DNA from 4 places in the Aliivibrio sp. S2TY2 genome. Region 1 is predicted to be linked to each of the others. Evidence: predicted binding sites of a transcription regulator. Region 1 holds the regulator's gene; each other region holds the start of a gene.
What was found. Region 1 encodes PurR, which represses purine synthesis genes. Its sites were predicted from a motif close to TNANGNAAACGTTTNCNTNA; they were not measured.
Positions count from the first base shown of each region.

Region 2: a site for PurR is predicted at 1,939-1,958, ahead of glpX (class II fructose-bisphosphatase). Genes of this name have one in related genera too.
Region 3: a site for PurR is predicted at 1,661-1,680, ahead of folD (bifunctional methylenetetrahydrofolate dehydrogenase/methenyltetrahydrofolate cyclohydrolase FolD). Genes of this name have one in related genera too.
Region 4: a site for PurR is predicted at 1,901-1,920, ahead of PVK63_RS15895 (NCS2 family permease). Genes of this name have one in related genera too.

Region 1 is NZ_JARACS010000010.1:12,052-15,254, forward strand. Features, by position in the region: gene PVK63_RS14650 (TfoX/Sxy family DNA transformation protein) at 1-517, opposite strand, end outside; cyclic di-GMP riboswitch class I at 644-725, opposite strand; gene purR (HTH-type transcriptional repressor PurR) at 881-1,888, opposite strand; gene torD (molecular chaperone TorD) at 2,162-2,809, opposite strand; gene torR (two-component system response regulator TorR) at 3,045-3,203, shown strand, end outside.
Region 2 is NZ_JARACS010000004.1:289,631-292,833, forward strand. Features, by position in the region: gene PVK63_RS09510 (5-carboxymethyl-2-hydroxymuconate Delta-isomerase) at 1-221, shown strand, start outside; gene PVK63_RS09515 (DUF3135 domain-containing protein) at 242-595, opposite strand; gene glpX (class II fructose-bisphosphatase) at 874-1,881, opposite strand; gene zapB (cell division protein ZapB) at 2,248-2,490, shown strand; gene rraA (ribonuclease E activity regulator RraA) at 3,084-3,203, opposite strand, start outside.
Region 3 is NZ_JARACS010000003.1:167,688-170,890, reverse strand. Features, by position in the region: gene PVK63_RS07155 (protein adenylyltransferase SelO) at 1-1,295, opposite strand, end outside; tRNA gene PVK63_RS07150 (tRNA-Arg) at 1,406-1,482, opposite strand; gene folD (bifunctional methylenetetrahydrofolate dehydrogenase/methenyltetrahydrofolate cyclohydrolase FolD) at 1,749-2,606, shown strand; gene PVK63_RS07140 (PrkA family serine protein kinase) at 2,792-3,203, shown strand, end outside.
Region 4 is NZ_JARACS010000012.1:24,621-27,823, forward strand. Features, by position in the region: gene gpt (xanthine phosphoribosyltransferase) at 88-546, opposite strand; gene PVK63_RS15895 (NCS2 family permease) at 582-1,874, opposite strand; gene PVK63_RS15900 (aminoacyl-histidine dipeptidase) at 2,703-3,203, shown strand, end outside.

The DNA of each region.
Region 1 (3,203 bases):
CTTCAAGAGACCAAAGTAATTCATCGCTCACACTGCTAGAGTGCGTTTGCTGAATGGCTTTGTATGCGTTAACTGACCCTGTATCACGAAGTTCTTCAACAGTATTAATACCTGCCTTTTTAAGCATTCGTTCTGTTGCTAATCGTAAATTTGGTAGGTCTTTAATTCGAGATGGACCTTCTGATTTCTGTTTTTCTTTATCTTTTTTAGCGACATCTAGAGCGATAACCGCTTGTAATAAGATTGAATCAGGTTCTTTCCAACATTCTGCTGAAATTGCAAAATATTTGGTCACAACAGGAAAACCACGTTTTTTATAAACGTATGGTTCAAATCCTTGCTCTTTAAATAAGTTGATAGTGTCATCACTTGCTCTTAAATGCAGCTTATCTTGAACGACAAGTGCGAACATAGTGCTGTCGATAAATATACCGAAACCACCAAACATAGAACGTGAAGTGATCTTTCCTAGAGAGGAGAGGAGACGGAGTGATTCTTTTAGTACTGGTTTATCCATTGCAATAATTCTCGGTTAGTAAGTCTATGTCACTAAACAACTGAGCCCGAGGAAATAGTAGCAAGTTCAAAATATAGAATTGTTATTTTAAAGTAAAAATTAACAATGCATAAAAGAATACTTGCCATCGGCAACCCCGCTACCCTATATAAAACTTAGGCCGGAAGCTTTGCGTCCTGCACTTTCGCACAGTTTGCCCTGTTCGTGACTTTGGATGATGATATAGCAATCAATAAGTCAAGAGACCAAAAAAAATCAAAAGTGTGATCTTGCTCCATAAAATTAACGTCATTTTTGTTAAGTTGGTTCAACTTTTCCTTGAAAATGACGTTGATTGTTCTTGTTTTGTAAATTTAAACTTTATTATTTAGTCTTATCAAAAACACTATTTCGAGATACTACTTCAGGCTGCATTTCAAAAATACGACGCTCGTGATGTTTATCTTTTATACGCTCTAATAAAATTTCAACCGCAGTTTTTCCGACTCTTCGCTTAGGTTGATGAATTGTAGTGAGTGGTGGAGAGAAATAAGCAGATAACTCAATATTATCATATCCAATCACTGAGATATCTTCAGGTACACGTAAACCAGACTGTTTAATTCGACTAATCGCGGCTAATGCCATAATGTCATTGAAACAGAATATAGCTGTTGGCTGTTTGTCCATTGCGATTAGTTTATCTATCGCTTTAGCTGCAGAAGCACATTCAAAATCACCTTCTAAAATCCAATTTGGATTAAAGGCTAATCCTGCCTCTTCATGTGCACGTTTAAAACCATGGATTCGCTCATTACATGTAGCTTTATCCGCTTGACCAGTAATGCATGCGATTTCAGTATGACCTTTTTCAATCAAATGTTTAGTCGCTAAGTAACCACCTTTTTCTGAATTATCAATGATTTTATCTGTGTGTGGGCTGTCTGGGCCCCAGTCCATGATAACCATAGGTAGTTCGGTGTTTTTCTCAAGAAGAGCAAGAAGTTGCTCATTTAGATCAGAACACATAACAAGTAAGCCATCTACTCGTTTCTCTGCCAGCATACGGATGTAATGTTTTTGCTTTTCTAGATCACCTTCGGTATTACACATAAACAATGTGTAGCCTTGCTTGTAACAGTAATTTTCAACACCGTGCATTACTTCTGCAAAAAAAGGATTGAATGATTGCGTTACTAGCATACCGATAGTTCGTGTTGTGTTGCATTTTAAACTACGAGCTACGGCACTTGGTGCGTAATTTAATTCGTCAACAGCTTCCCACACGCGTTTTTGTGTTGCTTCAGCGACGAAGCGAGTTTTATTTATTACGTGAGATACGGTTGTTGTTGATACCGCTGCTAATTTTGCAACGTCTTTAATTGTAGCCATATTTAAGCCTTAACATAGTTAAATAAGGGGCTATTTATGTTCCAACAAAATAGGTGTTGCTCTTTTAAAGAACTGATGGAAGATAAATAGGCCCTGATAAATGAAAAAAACCGCTAAAAATGCGGCTTTTATTTAATGTTTTAATTTTATCGTTTGCGTACACATACTATAGGTAAAGTATAGTGCAAACAATTATTGATTTCATAAATTCTAGTTGTAATCTGATTTATATCACGTACTTGTTAATTTATATCATCAAAATGAGTGACTCAATTACTCACCAGTAAGGAATGCAGCATCTAACTGTAAGAACGTCACTAAGAAATGTGTAACCGCTGCGTAGAAGCCGAAGTCATCTCGCTCTTGGCAGATTTGGCTAAAGCGTGGTGTCCATGATAAGAGTTGCTCATTAATGAAGTTTAACTGAGCGGCCATGTAAGCTTCAAATTCTTCTTCAGAAGCTTGTTGGTTTGTCATTACGATTAAATTACCAAGAAAATCAAGTTCAATGGCAATGTGATCGGCAGGCTCATTAAATTCAGCTTTTTGTGCGATGTTATATTTCTCTAATAGTGCACGCATTTCTTGTGCTGGTTTTGCATTCAAAAGACCTGATTTATCAAGGTATAGTGATGCATAAGGTAGGGCACTGCTTTTATCTGAACCTAAAAAAGCTTGGCAAAAGTCGGCAGAAAGTTCAAGTTGTGCGTCTTCACGTTTTTGTAATTGATTTAACTTTTCAATTAGAGCACTCACTGAGCTAGATAATTCTGCGGTTTCAGCTAAGTTTGATAAAAATGTACGAACTTCAAAGCTATTGTATTCTTCTAATTGTTCTGCGGTTAATTCGCTTGTTAATAAACTTGACAGCCACCAGTAAATTTCAGCGCGTTGTTCGTTAAATGCAGTCAATTCGTTCATGTATTCGTCACTCCAAAAAATTTATATGGGAATTGTACTGGATAAGTGTGAAAAGGAATAGCACCTATCATTAACAGCGTGTATAAATATATATGTAAAGATTAAAGCCGGATTTTGGTTAAGATTTGTTTTGAATCAAACAAATCACAGATATATCAATTGAAAATTGGCATTATTACAAAATATGAATAGAATAAGATAAGAACCATCCAAATAACCATAAAAAGAGAAAATTATGAGCTATCACATTTTAGTTGTTGAAGACGAAGTGGTAACTCGCTCTAAACTTGTAGGCTATTTTGAAGCCGAGGGATATCAAGTGAGCGAGGCTGAAACAGGTGCAGAAATGCGAACTATTTTGGCTGAACAAAAAGTTGATTTAATTATGCTTGAT
Region 2 (3,203 bases), on a different contig from region 1:
CTCGTGCGATCCGCGTTCATTCTTGGTTGGTGGGTGATAAGGGTAACAGTGCTGATTTTATTCATATAACGGTAGAGTTATTATCGGGAAGAACGCCAGAGCAGAAACGAGAATTAAGTCGCGGATTAATGGATGTATTAGTAGAGCAAGCCAATCACATTGATAGTTTAACCATCAATGTGAGAGATATGGAGCAAGAGAGCTTTCAAAAAGTAGGATAGAAAATAAAACAAACCCTCTTTTAATGCTTTGTATTATTTGATGAGCGATTATTGGCATTCGGAAATTGAATAATGTCTGCCGCTTGATGCTCATCAATGGGTTTATTTAATGAATTAGCAAAACGTACAAACTGCTTACCAAGCTCTCTCCCTAATAATATATTGATGTGATTAGGGTTATTACCTCTTTCAATAATACGCTCAATGTGGCTTTGCTGTGCGAGCAGGGGCCCTTGATGTGCTTCCGGTACACTTTCAATAAACTCCATACTAAGTTGATGTCGTAAGGCTTCTAATTGTTCAGGGGATTTTTCTGCTAATGCTTTGAGTTCATCGAATGAGGGAATGTCGATGTGATGATATGAATGCGGCATTGGCTGACTCCTTGTCTTTTGTATCAATAGATTCAGCTTAGTTGGGGTTTTCAGGTTTTGAGAAAGTGTGATGGGAGAGATTGAAGGGGTGTCTCACTTTTGAGAGGGAGGAGCAGGATTCAGATCGCTTCGCTTAAAGGGGTCAGGGGGACTCGCTTTTGATCTTCCTGAATCCTGCAAGGGAGCTTGCGACCGATCTGAAACCTGAACTCTCTAAAACAAAAAAACCGCAGATGCTTTCACACCCGCGGTTTCAAATTTATCAAAGAACGAAGCTCTTAAAGAATAATATCTCTAACTTCTTTGTCTTTACGCTCTAGATAATGAATAGACTTAATGCGACGGATCGTACGACAACGACCACGGATAAGTAGCGTTTCAGTCGTTGCAATATTACCTTGGCGAGTGATGCCTTCTAGTAAATCACCTTTCGTGATACCTGTAGCTGCGAAAACAACATCATCACTACGAGCCATATCGCTCATCTTTAAGATAACGTTCGCTTTAACGCCCATTTCTTCACAGCGTTTTAGTTCTTCTTCACCGTGAATACGGTTTTCTTCAGTATCGCCTTTTACTTCATGACGAGGAAGAAGACGCGCTTGCATGTCACCATCTAACGCACGAATAACCGCAGCAGAAACCACACCTTCAGGTGCGCCACCAATACAGTACATTACGTCAACTTCGCTATCTGGCATACAAGTTAAAATAGAAGCGGCGACATCTCCATCTGGTACTGCAAAGACACGAACACCCATCTTCTGCATGTTTGCGATTACTTCGTCGTGGCGAGGCTTAGCTAGAGTAGTCACCACTAAAGTATCTAATGGTTTACCCAATGCTTTTGCAATGTTTACTAGGTTCTCTTCTAGAGGAAGGGCTAAATCAATGGCGCCTTTTGCTCCTGGGCCAACAACCAGTTTTTCCATGTACATATCAGGGGCTTTTAAGAAACTGCCTTTTTCACCCGCAGCTAATACTGCAAGTGCGTTTGATTGGCCCATCGCAGTCATGCGAGTGCCTTCAATTGGGTCAACAGCGATATCTACAGCATCACCACCTGTACCTACGTTTTCACCGATGTATAGCATAGGCGCATCATCGATCTCACCTTCACCAATAACAATTTCACCACTGATGTCAGTCTTGTTCAGAAGTGTACGCATTACTTCAACGGCAGCACCATCAGCCGCGTTCTTATCACCGCGGCCAAGCCATTTGTAACCCGCTAATGCGGCACCTTCAGTAACTCGAGAAAAAGCCATTGCTAAATCGCGTTTCATAATTGCTCCGAATAAATCGATGAATAAGTAAAAATCGCGAGGATTTTAGCATAACAAAAAGGGAAACGTTTGCTTTTTGAGTAAAGATTCGATTTTTTTAGAATTCATCCGTTTGATTTATAGAAGAGAAGCCGTGCTTTAACTCAAATAATGAATTGAAAAATCTAGTTTTAGTATGAAGTTCGTTTTAATCTTAAGAAAGAACGTCAGATGTTGGTAAAATGTGCCGTTTTTTTGTTCAAATGATGCATTTTCAGCAATAACACTATGGCAGAATTGCATTTGCTGAGTAGAATAGAAAACATGTTTGTAGTGAGTAGTTAATTCGCTGCATATTCAATGACGAATACAGTTAAGGTGGCAGGAATGTCTTTAGAAATATTAGAACAACTAGAAGCTAAAGTTCAAATGGCAGTAGATACAATCGCACTGCTACAAATGGAAGTTGAAGAATTAAAAGAAACGAACGCAACGCTAACTCAAGATCTTGAGCAAGCAAATAACGGTCGTTCTGAAGTTGAGCAAGAAGCTCAGCGTGCACGTGATGAGCAAGCGCAATTTGAAGCTCGTATCCGTGGTCTGTTAGGTAAGATGGACGAAGTAGAGTAATTCTATTTTTTGAGTCGTAACTCTTCCATCTTCTGTGTTGTCGGTGCTCACTTATTATCATAAGCTCCGCGCCTCCGCCTTAAAGATGAAAGATTTACTTATCAAAAATTGAGAATTGGTTAACTAAGGCTTAGTTAGCGAAAGAATTTGAAACCGTAGGTGTGAAAGCATCTGCGGTTTTTTTGTTTTAAGAGCAGGGTTCAGGTTTCAGATCGGTCGCAAGCTCCCTTGCAGGGTTCAGAGGTGATAGTGGTAGTTAAAGCGGTCACAATTATAGTTCCTCCCCTTGATAGATAGATTATTGAGATCGGTGATGTTGATATAAGGGGAGGTTAGGAGGGGTTGTTAGTGATGAGTTTTGGTTTATCTGAATGGCAATAATATGCATAACCAACCCCCTCTAACTCCCCCTTGTATTAACCTATTCGCTTTCAATGGCTTATCGTATAAGGGGGAGAATCATTCTTTATTGCTGTAGCCACAGCGATCACCTCTGAATTCTGCAAGCAGAGCGATCTGAACTCTCGCTTTCTAACCTCTTAAGCAGCTTGTTGCGTCTTAAGCGAAGCGCTCTAAAGGCGAAGCCGTCTGCTCTACGCTTCCTCACCCATCTCTTCTAACGGCTCTTGAGAAATAATAATCCCCGTCGAATCCGCATACAGATGATCTTCAGGTAAGAAAGTCACGCTACCAAAGTTAACCGCGACATCCAC
Region 3 (3,203 bases), on a different contig from region 1:
AGATAATTTCTAAGAATGTATTTAGGATTTACCCTTCTCATTTCTTTACAGCGTATCTCTGCACTCTTCTCTTCTTTCTCACATCGTGCCAAATATAGCTCAACCCAGAGTGTTGCTGCTTCTCTATCTAAAAACAAATCGACAACGGTTTGCTTATCTTGACTATCTAAATAAGACAACGCTCTCATAAACCGTGTGTAATCTACAGAGTTTTGTGACAATAATTCAAACATCGACTCAAATAATCGGCTATCTCCTTCTTGTTTAGAAAGTAACCCCAATTTCTTTCTCATTAGTTGACTAAAATAATGACCCAAGCGAGTTTCATACTTCTCTAAGGAGGATTCTAAGTCTGATTTTTCAATCAATGACGAAAGAGAATGCGCTAATGCCGATAGATTCCATAGTCCTATTCTCGGTTGTTGATTAAATGCATAGCGGCCTTGGTAATCTGAATGATTGCAAATATAGCTCGGTTCATAATCATCTAAAAAACCAAATGGGCCATAGTCAAACGTTTGCCCAGTGATCGACATGTTATCTGTGTTCATTACCCCATGAGCGAACCCAACAGCCTGCCAATGCGCAATCATATAAGCTGTTTTGTCTGCGATTTCATCGAACATTGCTGCATAGGGTTTATCCTTAGCTATACATTGAGGGTAATGCCACTCAATCACCTTATCCGCCAATAATTTCTGCTCTGATAATAAATTTGAATAAAACAGATGTTCGAAATGTCCAAATCGAATATGAGTTTCAGCCATTCGGACAAGTAATGCTCCTGTTTCATAACCCTCCCTAAAAACGGGAGTATCACTCGTCATCATCCCTAATGCTCGTGTTGTAGGGATACCTAATCCAGCCATAGCTTCACTGCACAAATATTCACGAATGGTAGATCGAAGTACTGCTCGGCCATCGCCAGATCGAGAATAAGGCGTTAACCCTGCCCCTTTTAAATGAAGGTCAACACTGTTTCCTTCTTTATCCTTAATTTCAGCAAGTAATAATCCTCGCCCATCACCAAGTTCAGGGTTATATCCACCAAATTGATGGCCTGCATATTTCATTGCTAGTGGAGAAAAAACAGCAGGAACATGCTCGCCAGAAAAAGAAGAAAGTAACTCTGTATTACTCTCAGGATCTTCAGGTAAACCAAACTGTGCCGCAAGTTTACTGTTCCATATAACCCAACGTGTATTTTCCAACGGCGTTGGTTGAACATAAGTAAAAAAACTGCGAGGTAATTCAGCGTAACGAGTTGTAATTGAAAAAGCATTCCAAAAAGACATGAGCGTAATCCATTAACAGTGTAATGAACTAACGCTAACACATTGAAAAGTTATATGACAGAAATGAAAAAAGCCGCACTAACCATAAGGTTAATGCGGCTTTTTCAATTTGGTACGCCCTGAAGGATTCGAACCTTCGACCACCTCCTTAGAAGGGAGGTGCTCTATCCAGCTGAGCTAAGGGCGCTCTATGGGGTAGGATTATACGAATATCCGAAAACAGATCAATCCTTTTCTTATCATTATCTTACCGAATGATGAAAAAAAGGGCAGATCGTGCACTCTTTGATCTAATCATTAAATAAAAAATCATTTTTACCTAAAAAACAAATCATAGTTCTCATTTTAACGAGAGTATCCCACCAATAGGCAAACGTTTGCGCTATGGCTATTAAGTTAACTTTCTGCGACAATACGGGGGTCAACCTAGTATTAGACCTTCAAAGGATCACTATGACCGCTCAAATTATCGATGGAAAACTCATTTCTCAAACCGTTCGCTCTGAAGTTGGTGCTCGCGTTAAAGCTCGCGTAGAAGCAGGACTTCGAGCTCCTGGCCTTGCTGTCGTTCTTGTTGGACAAGATCCTGCCTCTCAAGTTTATGTTGGAAGCAAGCGCCGTGCTTGTGAAGAAGTTGGCTTTATTTCAAAATCTTACGATTTACCAACCACCACAACAGAAGCTGAATTATTGTCTATTATTGACACATTAAATCAAGACGCAGAGATTGATGGTATTTTAGTTCAACTTCCTCTTCCGGCAGGAATGGACAGTACTAAAATTTTAGAGCACATTGATCCAGAGAAAGACGTTGATGGTTTTCACCCCTATAACGTTGGTCGCCTTTCTCAACGCATTCCAAAATTGCGTTCATGCACACCTAAAGGCATCATTACCCTGCTTGAACGTTACAATATTCAGGTACGTGGAATGCATGCGGTTGTTGTCGGTGCATCAAACATCGTTGGTCGTCCTATGACACTTGAATTACTTCTTGCTGGTTGCACAACAACAACCTGTCATCGATTCACTAAAGATCTTGAAAACCATATTCGCCAAGCCGACCTTGTTGTCGTTGCCGTTGGTAAACCAAACTTTATCCCAGGAGAGTGGATTAAAGAAGGCGCAGTCGTAGTCGATGTAGGTATCAACCGTTTAGACTCAGGCAAGTTAATCGGTGATGTTGAATACGACGTAGCAAAAACAAAAGCAAGCTACATTACTCCTGTTCCTGGTGGCGTTGGACCTATGACAGTTGCTAGTCTTATTGAAAACACATTACTTGCCTGCGAGCAGTATCACAGTAAATAATTGAACTACTGATAAAAATATTAACTGGCGAACTTTTCAAAGTTCGCCTTTTTTATATCTGCGCATTGCCACATTTCTTGATTAATTTTCATTCTATTTTTAGTTTTTTCTTGGACAAAATAAGGGTTTAGTAACTAACCTTATAGAAGCTTAATTAAAAAAACGGATGACGAGAGGAAATGGATATGAGTATTTTTGACCACTATCAAGCCCGTTATGAAGCGGCAAAAGATGAAGAGATGTCACTGCAAGATTTCTTGTCCCTATGTAGTAATGACAAAAGTGCTTATGCCAATGCAGCAGAAAGACTCCTTATGGCTATTGGCGAACCTGAAGTCATAGACACTGCACTTGATCCTCAGCTTAGTCGTATTTTTTCTAACAGAGTTATTTCTCGCTATGAAACCTTTAAAGACTTCTATGGGATGGAGGAACCCATTGAACAAATTGTTTCTTATCTTAAGCATGCTGCTCAAGGTCTTGAGGAGCGTAAACAGGTACTCTACCTATTAGGTCCTGTGGGTGGCGGTAAATCATCGCTCGCTGAAAAACTAAAAAGCTTAATGCAGAAATTGCCTATTTATATATTAAGTGCCA
Region 4 (3,203 bases), on a different contig from region 1:
AAATAAGAAATACGTAGAGTGTAATAAAATCAAATTCAAGGCAAAAAAATGGCCCTATTTAAGGACCATTAATCAATTAACTTGCGATTATTTTTTCGCAATAGGATCAACGTATGTTACCGCCATATCCCATGGTTGTTCAATCCACGTATCTTGTGGGATATCTACAATGTAAGTATCCACTAAGTGAATTCCTGCAGGCTTAGCACATACAGTTACTAGTTTACCTTTAGGATACATTTCACGTAATTTAACCGCTGTATCACCGCTGTCAACAAGATCATCAATGATGATAAAGCCTTCACCGTCACCTTCCATTGCTTTAACCACTGTCATGTCACGCTGATGATCATGGTCATAGCTTGAGATACATACTGTATCAACATAACGGATATTTAACTCACGAGCTAAGATAGCAGCAGGAACTAAACCACCACGGCTCACAGCCAAAATACCTTTCCATTGTTCCGCAGGAAGTAACTGCTCAGCAAGCTGGCGAGTATACATCTGCATGTTGTCCCAAGTGATTACAAATTTGTTAGCCATAATAGACAAAACCTCTAAAAAGCATAGACAACAGACTATGCCGTAAAAATAAATTTCAGCGTGAATAGTGCAGCAAGAACCCAAACACTGATGTGAACATCACGACCTTTACCACTTAGCAATTTAATTGCCGCATAAGAGATAAAGCCTAAAGAAATGCCATCAGCAATAGAGAAGGTTAAAGGCATTAGTAAGCATACCACAACAACAGGGGCTGCTTCAGTAAGATCTCGCCAATCAATACTCACAAGACCTGACATCATTAAAATTGCTACATAAAACAATGCTCCAGCAGTTGCATAAGCTGGAACCATACCTGCTAAAGGTGAGAAAAATAATGCAAGAAGAAATAATACACCAACAACAACAGCAGTTAAGCCAGTACGCCCCCCAGCAGCAACACCAGAAACACTTTCAATATAAGATGTTGTATTTGATGTACCTAATAAAGCACCAACAGAAGTCGCTGTTGAGTCAGCTAATAATGCTTTATTTAAACGAGGGATATTTCCATCTTTATCCATGATGCCCGCTTTCTGAGACACGCCAACTAAAGTCCCTGCTGTATCAAATAAATCAACAAACAAGAAAGCAAAAACAACAGTCAACATGCTCAATTCAAACGCACTAGAAAAGTCTAATTGTAAAAATGTTGGTGCGATACTTGGTGGCATTGACATAATGCCTGCGTATTGAACATCACCGAAAAGTAATGAAAGAGCAGTAACCGCTAAAATAGCGATCATTACAGCAGCTTTATAACCACGATGAACCAATGCAATCGTTAAAAAGAAAGCCAATGCCCCCATTGCAGCAGGAAAACCGTTAATAGCTCCCATTGAAACTAAAGTTGCTGGATTATCAACAACGATACCTGAGTTTTTTAATGCAATAAAAGCCAGGAATAAACCAATACCCGCAGAGATGCCCGTTCGTAAAGAAAGAGGGATTGAATTAATAATCAATTCTCTAATTTTAAACAAGCTTAATAATATAAATAGAACACCAGACATAAATACAGCCGCTAATGCAACCTGCCATGTATGCCCCATACCTAAAACAACGGTATAAGTAAAGAAAGCGTTTAGTCCCATTCCTGGAGCTTGCGCAATTGGGAAATTAGCAACAAATCCCATAATAAAACAACCGATTGCAGCAGCAATACAAGTTGCAACAAATACTGCACCTTTATCCATACCGGCATCAGCTAAAATAGCTGGATTAACAAAAATAACATAAGCCATAGTTAGGAAGGTGGTTAACCCTGCAATAATCTCAGTACGAACATTCGTACCGTTTTCTTTCAGTTTAAATAGTTTCTCAAGCATTTGAGTAATCCCTAAAGTTTTTATTGCAATCTAAACGTTTGCGTAATCGATTGGCTGAGGATTATAAAGAGGAATTATAGGAATTTCTAGCGATAGTTACCCTTTTACTATGTAAATAGTAAATAAAGTGAATGCCTTGATCTAATAATTAATTTTTTTTATTTAAAGTCAGTATCTTAAAATAGAGATGAGGGTTTTGAAGGGATTTAAGCAGAAAATTTAGATAAAAAAAACGCCACCCAAATGATTTGGCTGGCGGAGAATTAAGTCACCCTTAATGGGGTTAATTGAATTCCAATTATAGGGGTATTACTTTACTGTATAAAACCGAAGTTTTATTAGTAACCAAAGCAAGCTGGGTATACGAATTGACTTGTATAAACAGAGCGTTGATTCCAGAAACTTGAAGAACTTAAACAAAACATAACATCACCTTATCAATTGATAGTTTTTAACATTAAAATTGATCTCGGTTCCTTGGAGGCGATAAATCGGACTCATCCTTTGAGCATTTATTTCTTGCTGTAACAGCAGATGAGTTAACTATACCACCATGAAATTTAATTACAACAAAAACATGACACAGTTCACACTTATTAAATTAATCCTCTCTTTAGTATCGAACGTTATGTAATTTTATTACTTTAATTTTTGCTATTAAAAAAACACTCTATTTCTCGTACTTTCTTCATGACTTCTGATAATGTATTTGCAATATCAAACAGAGTAATTAGCTAAATTCATAGGTATACTTGTTTTAATTAACAACCAATAACTCAAATGAATAGAGCATTTCTAAATAAATAATGCTTTCAAAAGGAGATCCTTGTGTCTGAGATCAGTCAACTAACCCCTCAACCACTTTGGCAGTTTTTCGATAAAATTTGTTCTATCCCTCACCCTTCTAAGCATGAAGAAGCGCTCGCTCAATACATTATTGAATGGGCAACAAGTGAAGGTTTAGATGTACGTCGTGATCCAACTGGCAATGTATTCATTAAAAAGCCAGCAACCGCAGGCATGGAAGATCGTAAAGGGGTTGTACTTCAAGCGCATATCGACATGGTTCCACAGAAGAATGAAGATACCGACCATGACTTTACAAAAGATCCGATTCAACCTTACATTGATGGTGAGTGGGTAACCGCTAAAGGAACTACTCTTGGTGCTGATAATGGTATGGGTATGGCTTCTTGCTTGGCTGTGCTTGCTTCAAAAGAGCTTAAACATGGTCCATTAGAAGTCTTACTTACTATTGATGAAGAAGCGGGAATGACTGGCGCTTTCGGTCTAGAAGCTGGTTGGTTAGAAGGCGATATCCTTTTAAAT